Regions from separate parts of the Alteromonas sp. ABH4_454 genome, predicted to be linked through region 3. Evidence: predicted binding sites of a transcription regulator. Region 3 holds the regulator's gene; each other region holds the start of a gene.

Region 1 (4,289 bases), 2.3 Mb from region 3:
AGGGGCGGTTTGGTATGTTTATTGGCTGTACAAATTTTCCTACGTGCCATCACATAGAGCCTATTAAAGAAAAAGAAGACACCTTGGTAGATTGCCCAAAATGCAAGAAAGGGCACCTGATCTCGCGTACTAACAAATACGGTAAACAGTTTTTTGCGTGCAACCATTATCCACAATGTCGATATGTGCTAAATTTCACGCCGGTAAATGAAAGCTGCCCAGACTGCGGTTGGGGAGTATTGATAGATAAAAAGGGACAGTTACAGTGCCCTCAGCCTACTTGTGGCTTTAAAAAGTAACTATACAAAGAACTACACGAAGAACTATACGTAGAGATCAAAACCATGTCTGATACCCAAAATGGGAACGTGAATACGTTTACACCCGTTGAGGCTAATTCGTCTGAAGTAGACCCTGTTGTTGCCGCTTTTGAAGCGGGAAGTTTAATCGTTTATCCAACCGAAGCGGTAATGGGCATTGGATGTGACCCGGACAATGAAGCAGCGGTAAATGCGTTGTTAGAGATAAAACAACGACCAGTAGAAAAGGGCGTTATTTTAATAGCTGCCAATTACAGTCAGCTATTGCCCTATGTCAACGACAACGCCATACGACCACACCGACGCACCGATATTTTCTCTAGCTGGCCTGGCCCTAATACATGGCTATTACCTAAGTCGACATCGGCGCCTGTTTGGTTAACCGGCAAGCATAATAAAATAGCTGTGCGCGTAACTAATCATCCAGTAGTAGTTGAGCTGTGCAATAAGTTAGGGAAGCCACTTGTTTCTACAAGTGCTAACCTAACAGGTCAACCGCCAGCCATCACCACTGAAGAAGCAAAAGCCGTATTCGCTGATTCCGTTTTCTACGTTGACGGTTCAGTAGGCGGTGCAACTAAACCCAGTACCATTCGCGATGGTGACACGGCAGAGGTAATAAGAGCATGACGTCAGCAGAATTAGTGGACGGTAAAAACGCCGCTGAAGTAATAGAACAAGTAAAAAGCTATCTACTAGGGCTTCAGGACACCATTTGCCAAACCCTCGAGCTCGCCGATGGGAAAGGTCAGTTTGTCGAGGATAGTTGGAAGCGTGAAGAAGGCGGCGGTGGTCGCTCTCGAGTCTTAAAAAACGGTGCGGTGATTGAGCAAGGCGGCGTTAATTTTTCACACGTGTTTGGCAGCCAAATGCCTGCATCAGCAACGGCAAATCGTCCTGAGCTTGCGGGAAGAAATTTTCAAGCAATGGGCGTGTCACTTGTTATTCACCCACATAACCCGTATGTCCCAACGTCACACGCTAACGTTCGCTTTTTCATTGCGGAAAAAGAAGGTGAAGCACCTATCTGGTGGTTTGGTGGTGGTTTTGACTTAACGCCGTTTTATCCGTTCAAAGATGACGTTGTGCACTGGCATGATACCGCGAAGAAATTATGTAAGCCGTTTGGCGATGATGTTTATCCTAAGTATAAAAAGTGGTGCGACGACTACTTTTACTTAAAGCATCGCAATGAAACTCGCGGAGTGGGCGGTTTGTTCTTCGACGACCTGAATGAATGGGGCTTTGAACAGTCATTTGCGTTTATGCAGGCTGTTGGTAATGGCTTCATCGATGCTTACGTTCCTATTGTTGAACGTCGTAAGCAAACCGATTTCGGTGAAAGAGAGCGTGATTTCCAACTTTATCGCCGAGGTCGCTATGTCGAATTCAATTTAGTATTCGACCGGGGTACCCTGTTTGGATTACAAACCGGAGGGCGCACAGAGTCTATTTTAATGTCGATGCCGCCGTTAGCCCGCTGGGAGTATTGCTATACACCCGCACCGGGTAGCGCTGAAGCTAAGTTAACTGACTGGTTAAAGCCTACTGACTGGTGATCAATTAGTTAACTAAGGCTGCGCTTAAATTCTAAAGCGTACCGCCTATAACAGCACTCATCTTCAATGACTAAAAAACGCCGCATTAACATCAATGCGGCGTTTTTTTGATCTGCATCAAGTCCGAATATCATCTTTGTTTCAATGAGTTATCAAGCTTGCGCTGGATCAATGTTTCTCTTAACCAAGGGCGTAAAGTAGCGCCATCTTAGTTAAACACAAAAGAGACACATCATGCGCAAACACTTTTTATCTGCATCTGCACTTTGTCTTACACTTGCTGCACTTTCACCTTTAGCTAACGCTCATCAACAGGGCGACTGGATTGTTCGTGGCGGTCTTACTACCGTTGCTCCTGACGAATCGACTTCTAACATCGTAGCGGGTGGAACTGATCTTGGCGTGGCCCTTAATATCGATAACGATACTCAGTTAGGTTTAAATGTAGCGTACTTTATTACTGACAATATTAATATTGAGCTGCTTGCCGCAACGCCCTTTAAGCACGACGTTAATTTTTCTGTTGCTGATCCCTTAGGGACGGGTAATCAGCTTGGTGAAGTCACACATCTTCCACCTACGCTTACCGCAAACTACTATTTTAATGATGCCAGCTCTGCATTTCAGCCGTACATTGGTGCTGGTATCAACTATACCTTTATCTTTGATGAAGAGTTTACAGGTGCGAATGAAACAGCTGGCTTAAGCGACCTATCCCTTGATAATTCATTTGGTGTATCAGCTCAGGTGGGAATGGATTACCAAATTGATACCAAATGGCACGTCAATGCATCGGTTCGATTCATTGATATAGATACAGAAGCCACCTTTAAAGTGGGAGATGCTGCTGGAAAGGTAAGTGATATTGAAATAGACCCTTGGGTGTATACCTTATCGGTGGGTTACACATTCTAATTATTAGTTTCACGCCTTATTAACTATGAGGCTTTCACAATTGCACTACTTTATGCGCCATAAAGAGCGTAGACAGTAACAGGGGAGTTGCGCGTTAAAAGGTTAATCCTTTCAACGCGCTTTTTTATTTTGTATTCACCATGTGATTGGCGAGTTGATCAAGTGCGTCTATCAACTTTTGAGCTAACGCGATATCTTCTACCGTTTTAAACATGGCTTTTCGCATACAATACATCCACTGTGCTTTTAACTCTGGAGTTACTGTGTAGGGAAGGTGGCGTGCACGCAAACGGGGGTGTCCAAATTGCTGCTGATAATCATCAGGACCACCCAGCCATAAACTCAAATATAAAAAGAATACATGACGAATTCTGTCTAATGGCTGAGGGTGAATAGCAAGTAGTTCATTTGCTAATGGGTCGGTCTCCATAATGTCGTAAAACGTATTTGCTAATTCCCGCACTTTCTCCTCTCCACCTATACGTTCATATGGTGTACTCTGCGAAGCACGATTATCGTTTTTCTTCTTTATATTAAATAAGTCTCGTATTCCCATGAAAAAATTCGCTGTATTCGGAAATCCTATTGCACAGAGTTTATCACCAACTATCCATCAAATGTTTGCTGAACAAGTGGGAGAAAAGATTTCTTATGAAAAGATACTTGCGCCAGTAGACGGTTTTGTAGATGCCGCCAACGCGTTTTTAGCTCAGGAAGGCGCTGTAGGTTGTAACGTCACCATGCCTTTTAAGCTTGATGCATTCAACTTGGCAAAGGTAGATGACCAAGCAGCCAAAGATGCACAAGCTGTTAATACGCTAATGAATGGTGACAGCGGTGAAATATGGGGATTCAACACTGATGGTGTAGGGCTGGTAAACGACTTGCTTAACAGCGGTGTGGAAATTAAGGGTAAGCGCGTGTTGCTTATTGGTGCCGGCGGCGCAGCCCGTGGTGTTATTTCTCCGTTATTAAAAGCGGGTGCTGCTTCACTAATTATTGCGAACAGAACGAAAGCAAAAGCTGAGGAAGTCGCAAGCGCTGCGTCTAACGCTAAAGTGCAGGTGGTGTCCCTAGAAGATATCGCAACGATAGCACCTCATATTATTATCAATTCAACAGCTGCTAGTCTAAGCAACGAGTTGCCGTGTAGTTTAACTGATGGTGTTTTACAACACTGTGAAGTGGTGTACGACATGGTATATAAAAACTCGCCCACGCGGTTTATGAGAGATGCGGCCGAGCTTGGTGTCAAAACGCAAATAGATGGGTTAGGGATGCTGGTTGAGCAAGCGGCAGAAGCTTTCTATATATGGACACAAAAGCGCCCCGATACCTCGGACATTGTGAAACAGGTTAGAGATATTGTTGAGCAAAGTGAGAAGCGAAACTAGTTCGCTTCTTCTAGGTACTCATCTTTTAATACCACATAGTTTACGGCAGACTGTTTTAGAAATGCCATTTCAGCGTCGTTGAGTGGCCTTTTCTTTTGCAT
Region 2 (4,289 bases), 580 kb from region 3:
TCTTAAGGAAGCAAGCTGAATTTTAGCAATAGACTTAATTTGCTCTTTGCCCAACGGATGGAATACCACAATATCATCCACACGGTTGATGAACTCGGGCCTGAAGTGCTGCCCTACTACGCTCATTACCGATGCTTTCATATCGTCATACTGACTTTCGTTGTGCTTATCTTGAATGATGTCCGAACCCAAATTAGATGTCATGATCACAACCGTATTTTTGAAATCTACGGTGCGGCCTTGTCCATCAGTCAGTCTGCCGTCATCCAGCACCTGAAGTAAAATGTTGAATACATCAGGATGTGCCTTTTCAACCTCATCCAATAAAATTACGGAATAAGGCTTGCGACGCACCGCTTCGGTTAAGTAGCCACCCTCCTCATAGCCAACGTAGCCAGGAGGCGCACCTACTAAACGAGCGACCGAGTGTTTTTCCATAAACTCAGACATATCGATACGCACCATGGCGTCTTCAGTATCGAACATAAAGCCAGCCAAGGCTTTGCAGAGCTCAGTTTTACCTACGCCCGTTGGACCTAGAAACAAGAATGAGCCAATTGGACGGTTTGGATCGGCAAGCCCCGCACGTGAACGGCGAATAGCATTTGATACTGCTTCAACGGCTTCTTCTTGCCCTACTACACGTTTATGAAGGACATCTTCCATACGCAACAGCTTCCCGCGCTCGCCTTCAAGCATTCTCGCTACAGGAATACCTGTCCATCGCGAGAGCACATCTGCAATTTCAATATCCGTTACTTTATTTTTAAGAAGCGTGGTCTCACGGGTTTCATTTTCAGCCGCCTGTTCGAGCTTGGCTTCAAGCTCAGGAATACGGCCGTACTGAAGTTCCGACATACGATTCAAATCAGATGCTCGACGGGCAATTTCTAAATCTAGCTTTGCTTGTTCAAGTTCCCCTTTGATGGTTTGGGTACCCTGCATGGCATCTTTTTCATCTAGCCATACTTTTTCAAGCTCTGCATACTTGGTTTCTGCTTGCTCGCGCTCAAGTTCAATCATTTCGAGGCGCTTATGACTCGCATCATCTGTTTCTTTGGCCAGAGCTTGCTCTTCCAACTTAAGCTGGATAATCCTGCGCTCCAAACGGTCCATATCCTCTGGCTTAGAGTCTATTTGCAAACGAATGCTAGAGGCCGCTTCATCAATAAGGTCGATGGCTTTATCGGGCAATTGACGGTCACTAATATAACGATGCGACAAACTTGCCGCTGCGACAATAGCTGGGTCAGTAATATCTACGGAGTGATGGAGTTCATAACGCTCTTTTAAGCCTCGAAGAATAGCAATAGTGTCCTCTACGCTTGGCTCTTCAACCAATACTTTCTGAAAACGGCGTTCTAGCGCAGCGTCTTTTTCAATGTACTGACGATATTCGTCTAGCGTGGTTGCCCCCACACAGTGAAGTTCACCGCGTGCCAGCGCCGGTTTAAGCATATTCCCCGCATCCATGGCGCCATCGCCCTTCCCTGCACCTACCATGGTGTGCAGTTCGTCAACGAATAGAATGACGCGGCCTTCTTCTTTAGCCAATTCGTTAAGAACGGCCTTTAAACGTTCTTCAAACTCACCGCGGTATTTAGCCCCAGCCACTAACGCGCCCATATCTAGGGCAAGAACGCGCTTGTTCTTCAATCCTTCAGGCACTTCACCGTTAATAATGCGCTGCGCTAACCCTTCTACAATCGCCGTTTTACCTACACCAGGCTCACCAATAAGCACGGGGTTGTTTTTTGTTCTGCGCTGCAGAACTTGAACGGTACGGCGAATTTCGTCATCACGTCCAATTACCGGGTCGAGCTTGCCTTGTTCCGCTCGCTCAGTTAAGTCTGTGGTGTACTTTTCAAGGGCCTGGCGCACATCTTCAGCGTTAGGGTCTGTCACCTTCTGTCCGCCACGCATATCATCTATCGCGCTTTCAATAGCGTCTTTGGTGATATTCAAACTTTTAAGGATCTCACCCAATCGCCCTTTATCTTCAAGGGCTGCTAACACGAAGATCTCCGACGTTATATATTCGTCTTTTCGTTGCTGAGCAATCTTGTCGCAAAGGTTAAGTAAAATGCCACTGTCTTTGCTTAATTGAACATCACCACCAATGCCTTCAATTCTAGGTAAACGTTCAATAGCCTGACTCAAAGCAGAACGAAGTGCGTTAACATTAATGTTAGCTTGATCAAGCAACGGGCGTACTGAACCACCTTGCTGATTCAGCATGGCGGTCATTAAGTGGACAGGTTCAATGTATTGATGATCTCGCCCCAATGCGAGTGATTGAGCATCGGATATCGCGAGCTGAAATTTACTGGTAAATCTATCTAGTCTCATAATCTCAACCTAATAAGTGAACAACTATACCTGCGGTAACACACCGCGATTACGAACATTTTAACTCTCGCGGAGTGGGCAATGCTCTATGAGGAATGGTATTGCTTATGTTCTAGTTATGTAGGCTGCGCAATTGTGATTCAAGTATGAGATTGAAAAGTTAGCCAAAAAGATAACAAATACTGTAGAAACTTTGATGTAGCGCAAATAAATGATGGGATTAAGAACTAATGCCCATAGGATTAGATATCTAAAGCATACCTATTACGCTGACCATGCGCCCAGTTTTGCGTTTGTTTTGATGAGTGGCTCTCCGATGCGAATAGAAGCGTCGCTCGTCAGTGTAAGTACACAGGTTACTTTGCGTGATATCTTCAACACCAGCTTGCTGCAATTGCATCTGTGCAACTAAAGGTAAATCTAAAAGGTATTTACCCTCATTACTACTATTGGCAACGGCGCCGGCTACATGGCGAAATTTACTCGCCAGTTGAGCATCCACTTCATAGCAAGAACCGCTGATTGCGGGGCCTATCCAAGCCATGATTTTATTTGCATCGCAGTTAAATTGCCCAACAGCATTTCTGATAATATTAGTCTCAAGCCCTTTCCACCCCGCATGAACTGCTGCCACTTCTTGTCCACTCTCATCACATAATAGGATGGGCACACAGTCAGCAGTCATTACGGCGCAAAAATATGAATTGGAAGAAGAATACGCTGCATCAGCAGTAGTATCCACACTTGGCAGTGACACCACGCGATTGCTGTGTATTTGCTCTAGCCACGTTATCTTTTCGCTGTGTGGAATCAGGCTTCTATTGGCTTTAACTAGTAAAAGATCATCTCCCACGTGCGCACCAACATTTAAGCCTGCAAAATCTCCCATACTAGCGCCCCCCAACCTTGTCGTTGTATAAGCGACAATATTAGAGGGGCATGACCACGCAGGCGTAACCAAATCCAGCGTGGATGAAAGAGGTGAATTTGCAGCTGACCACGTCATAAGCCCTACTCCATGCTTAAAGCATATCCTGAGGATTGTCCGCGGTGTCCTTTTTCACGGCTTTAAGCAAGTCCTGCATGTCTTGTGGCAGAGGTGCCTTCCAGGTCATCCACTCTTCGGTCTCAGGATGGAATAGCGATAGCTGAGCGGCATGTAACGCTTGGCGCTGGAATCCGCGAAGCGCAGCAATAAATTCCTCAGACGCACCTTTAGGTAAACGCGGACGCCCGCCGTACACCTGATCGCCTAACAGCGGATGCTTTATATGCGCCATATGCACGCGTATTTGGTGCGTACGACCAGTTTCAAGCTTTAAACGCAAATGAGTATAAGCGCGGAACTTTTCAATAACGCGATAATGCGTTACTGCTGGTTTACCCATTTCGCGAACTGCCATATGCGTGCGCTTTGTGGCATGCCTACCGATAGGTTCATCTACAATACCACCCGCAACCATAGTACCCAGAGCAATAGCTTCATATTCACGGCTCATCTCGCGGCGCTGTAGCTGGTCAACAAGGTGCGTTTGCGCAGGTATTGTTTTTGCTACTACCATTAAGCCCGTAGTGTCTTTGTCAAGACGGTGGACAATGCCTGCACGTGGAACTTTGTCAATTTCGGGATAGTGATTTAGCAATGCATTAAGCACTGTACCGCTTGGATTTCCCGCGCCAGGATGCACGACCAAATCAGCAGGTTTATTTATTACCAAGATGTGCTCATCTTCATAAACAATATCTAGCGCAATGTCTTGCGCAACACTTGTTACCTGCACGTCCATTTCAGCTTGTACAGTAATGAGTTCATCCATTTGCATTTTGTGTCTTGGGACGGTGATCACTTCACCATTTACCGCAACATTTCCGTCCTGAATCCAAGTTTTTAACTTAGAACGAGAATATTCAGGGAACAAATCAGCCAAAACCTGATCTAA
Region 3 (4,289 bases):
CTAAACTCATAATTAACTAGCTTGGTTTGTGATAAAGGCGCCATTATACATTAAAGCGCCTTTTCGAGACTATGGCTGTGTTGTTAAATTTATCGAGAAGCGTTAAGTATTGATTTAAGCGTGTATGATCAACTTTCAGCATTAACTGCTAAATGCGCAGTTTTTTTTCATGAAAAACGCCCATCGCCGATTCGCCATTTGTCGCCACCAAGTGACTTGGTATTTAAACGAAATTAAGTCGTTAACTACACGGTTATCGGTGATTCAAACCCATCTGGCTTAATCGCAAGTACGTCACAATTTAGTTCATCAATAACGTGCTCGGCAGTATTGCCAATAAGCGCCGCCGAAATACCAACCCGTCCCACGGTGCCTATTACAACTAACTCGGCATCGAGTGTTTTAGCCACTTGCGGGATAACTTTTTCAGGCAAGCCTTCTTTCACCACACATTTATTTTCTGGAATACCATATTTCAGCGCGTGACTACGCATTTCTTTCATATGATGATTTTTTACCGCATCGTGATACGTATCAGGGTCAAACTCTGGCACTTCAATGGCAATGTTAAGTGGAGTTGTAGGGTAGCTATTCACTAAATTAACGTTACCTTTTAGCAAAGAGGCATAATCGTTAGCGATTATCGTAAGCTTGTCGTTTAGTGCAGCATGCTCATCATCTTCACTGCCTACGTTTACTGCAGCTATAATTTCACCGCCTTCTGGCCAGTCGTGTTCTTTAACGAGCAGTACAGGGCGTGGGCACTTGCGCATTAGATGCCAGTCTGTAGGGGTAAAGATTACTGAGGCAAGGTCGTCATGTTTTTTAGTGGCTTTTACCACCAAGTCGATTTGGTTATTAAGGGCGTAATAAATAATCGACTCATAAGCACGGTTGTTCCACTCAACCACAATATCGGTCTCTGAAAAGCCTTGTTCTTTTAGCTGGGCAGATAACCATTTGGCGTGCTCTTTTGTAACGGCATCGCGCATTGATTCACGTTCGTCGGGGCTAAGCATGGTTGTCATATCGTAAGACAAATCATATACCACCATCATAGCGGTAACCGTGGCGCCGGTTTTTGACGCAAGTTCATAGGCACGGCTTAGGGCAGGCTGGTTGTCGCGTTCCGCGTCCACCACGGCAAGAATTCGTTTACACTCAATCATAACGTCTCCTCAACTACAAAGCTTTGTATGGCTGTCGACATCGATATTGTTTCAAAACAGTTTATATAAACCATTTACATTAACTATAAACGACATTTGGAAAAACGTGAGTTGTTTTGGATCAAGGTGTAAATAATCTGTTGATATATAAAACAGGTAACATTGAATATTACGGGAGTTTTCACGCACGACGGATGGATGTCGTGTTAAACAGTGAGGGAATACAGTGAAATTTTAAAGGTTAAAACTAAAAAGCGCGCATGTAGCGCGCTCAAGATAACAGAAGAATAAATTAACCGTTACAGACTACACTAGGGCCATTTAACGCTTCTAACTTGGAATTTAACCGATCAAAATCCAAAATAGAGATCAATTTACCGTCTACTTTGATAATGTTTTCTTTCTGAAAACGGCTTAATAGACGACTAATGGTTTCTATCGTTAAGCCTAAGTAGTTGCCGATTTCGTTTCGGGTCATAGTTAGATGAAATTCTCTGTGCGAGAAGCCACGCTCTTCAAAGCGCTGAGATAGGTGCGATATAAAATATAGCAAACGCTCCTCAGCAGTACGCTTGTTTAAAAGCATGATCATGTCGTGATCTTGTTTGATTTCTGCGCTCATAAAGCTCATGATCTGATGGCGAAGCTTGGGAAATTGCACAGACATCTCATCTAGTGTGTCATAAGGCAACTCACACACCATGGCGGTTTCTAGCGCAGAAGTGTAGCTTTGATGTTTATTCTCCCGCAGGGCATCGAAACCAATAATATCACCAGGGAAGTGGAAGCCGGTGATTTGCTCTTCACCTTCTTGGTTGGTTACAAATGATTTGAAAGAGCCAGTTCTAACGGCGAAAAGCGAACGAAATTTATCGCCAGTTTGAATGAGCGTATCACCTTTGTGAAGCGGCTTTTTGCGCTCAATTATATCGTCAAGAGACTCGATTTCTGTTTTGTTCAGCGCCACCGGTAAACACAAGTGACTGAAGCTACAGTTTTGACAGTGAATAGAAAATTGGCTTCCTTTGCTCATAATACATGCTCTTTTGAAGATTACCCAATAATGATACACCCATTTTTAAACGATTGCGCCATGAATAAGATAAGCCGCATAAATGGCCATTATTACGGCAATTATTTGTCTAACGTTATTGTTTTGAAAACTGCTAACAATATACTGACTGCCTGCACTTGCTGCGAGTAGCGTTGGCAAAGTACCTAAACCGAAGAAAAACATGATGGCAGCGCCCTGCAATGCATTCCCCGCCGCTAAAGACCAAGTAAGTGTTGAATACACTAATCCACAAGGCAACCAGCCCCAAATAAACCCATAAGGAATAGCACTAAAAGGGGTTTTGAAAGGTAAAAAACGCTTAGATAACGGCTGCAGTTTAGAAAATAAACCTTTGCCTGCGTTTTCTAACACCGTTAACCCTGTCCACCATTTGCCTAAATAACAGGCCAACAACAGCAACATAATACCGCTGAGTAAAGACAGGGCATAATTGGCCAGAGGAATATAGTCTGCTGCAATTTTGCCAAGTGCGCCGGTCAGTGCGCCAGCAATGGTGTAGCTAGCTATGCGCCCCATGTTATAGGCTAGGGCGTAAGGTACTGCTGAAGCACCTTTTGGTGACACCATTCTTAGCGCTGCCACTATACCGCCGCACATGCCCACGCAGTGAACACCGCCCGCTAAGCCGATAAGAAAAGCTGAGAAGTAATTAATCCCCTCCATGCTGCCCTTGGTTTTTCTCTACTTTAGTATTCTGAAGTTGCTTGCGTTGTTCAGCGAGCTTTTTTTCTTCGGGCGGAAGATCATCGTCAAACAGTATGCTGTAACCTTGACGGTCTAAATCTTCAAACTGATTAGTTTTAACCGCCCAGAAGAATATTACGATAGCGACGGCTACTATAATGATGGCGATTGGAATTAAAACGTAAATAATGCTCATACTATTTGCCCAGAAGTCGCGTAGAGTTTGTCACTACTATGATACTGCTTAATGACATGCCAACAACCGCCATCCACGGCGAAAGTAGGCCAGATACGGCGAAAGGTAAGATCAAAACGTTGTAACCTACCGACCAACCAATATTTTGTCTTATTTTTTGCTTCACTTGATGCGCAGTTCGGATGAGTTCTGGCACAGAAAGCAGCTGATCGCCAAGCAAAATCACGTCGGCTGCAGTTTTCGCAACATCTGTAGCATTACCTACCGCTATCGCTACATCAGCACTTGCAAGAACAGGGGCGTCATTAATACCATCGCCCATCATCATAACCTTTGAGCCAGATTGCTGCATAGCTTGAACCGCTTCATATTTATGCTCTGGGGTAAGGCCCCCTTTAGCGGTAGAAATTGGTAAAGGTTTGGTGAGGGAATCAACGTTTTGCTGTGTATCGCCGCTTAGTACAGCGAGGGTATGACTTTTTGCCAATATATCGAGGGTTTCTTGGGTATCGTCACGCAGTGAGTCACGAACTTCAAAAGCAGCCATAATACGGCCTTTGACAGTAAGAAATACGTTAGCCGAGGGATAGCGCTCGATAAACGATTGCTGTGATTCGTGAACACTGAACGCTGCTGAGCCCATGGAGAAAAGCGTGTCATTAATTTCACCGCTAATTCCGCCACCTGGCGTGACCGTGAAATTTGTCACTTTGTGTACGGTGTTGCCGCTTGACGTTTTATCACCGCTAAAGTCCTTATTACCGCTAAAGGCTTTTTTGTCGCTAAAGGCTTTAGCAATAGGGTGTTCAGAGCGAGATTCTAGGGCGCGGGCGATTGATAGCGCGCTTTGGCTGTCTACGCCGTCAGCATACCAGGCGTTTGATATAGTGAACTTACCTTGTGTCAGCGTACCGGTTTTGTCGAGTGCGATAGTGTCAATGCCAGTGATTTGCTCAAGAGCATCGGCACGCTTTAGCAAAATACCTTGTCTGTTTAATTTCGCCATAGCGCAAGTGAGCGCTGATGGCGTGGCTAACCCTAGGGCGCAAGGACAGGTTGCTACCAACACGGAAATGGTGATCCAAAACGCATCATCACTGCCGTTATAAGCCCAAAAGGTGTAAGTTAACGCTGAAATCAATAATACAGCGGTCACAAAGTATCT

The links. The regulator FNR, encoded in region 3, switches genes on or off when oxygen is low (the NO sensors DNR and NnrR bind a similar motif). The targets are predictions, from matches to a motif close to TTGATCTAGATCAA.
Region 1: ACYX4W_RS03575 (OmpW family outer membrane protein) is a predicted target of FNR. The motif match lies at 1,987-2,000, and genes of this name have one in related genera.
Region 2: clpB (ATP-dependent chaperone ClpB) is a predicted target of FNR. The motif match lies at 2,543-2,556, and genes of this name have one in related genera.

The regions. Positions count from the first base shown of each region.
Region 1 covers NZ_CM149972.1:806,375-810,663, forward strand. The annotation lists gene ACYX4W_RS03560 (DNA topoisomerase family protein) at 1-299, shown strand, start outside; gene tsaC (L-threonylcarbamoyladenylate synthase type 1 TsaC) at 345-950, shown strand; gene hemF (oxygen-dependent coproporphyrinogen oxidase) at 947-1,879, shown strand; gene ACYX4W_RS03575 (OmpW family outer membrane protein) at 2,114-2,794, shown strand; gene ACYX4W_RS03580 (group II truncated hemoglobin) at 2,919-3,350, opposite strand; gene aroE (shikimate dehydrogenase) at 3,349-4,188, shown strand; gene ACYX4W_RS03590 (gamma carbonic anhydrase family protein) at 4,185-4,289, opposite strand, start outside.
Region 2 covers NZ_CM149972.1:3,677,011-3,681,299, forward strand. The annotation lists gene clpB (ATP-dependent chaperone ClpB) at 1-2,349, opposite strand, end outside; gene pgeF (peptidoglycan editing factor PgeF) at 2,600-3,355, opposite strand; gene rluD (23S rRNA pseudouridine(1911/1915/1917) synthase RluD) at 3,372-4,289, opposite strand, start outside.
Region 3 covers NZ_CM149972.1:3,099,355-3,103,643, reverse strand. The annotation lists gene ttcA (tRNA 2-thiocytidine(32) synthetase TtcA) at 1-10, opposite strand, end outside; gene uspE (universal stress protein UspE) at 246-1,169, opposite strand; gene fnr (fumarate/nitrate reduction transcriptional regulator Fnr) at 1,462-2,202, opposite strand; gene ACYX4W_RS13510 (sulfite exporter TauE/SafE family protein) at 2,248-2,907, opposite strand; gene ccoS (cbb3-type cytochrome oxidase assembly protein CcoS) at 2,894-3,124, opposite strand; gene ACYX4W_RS13500 (heavy metal translocating P-type ATPase) at 3,126-4,289, opposite strand, start outside.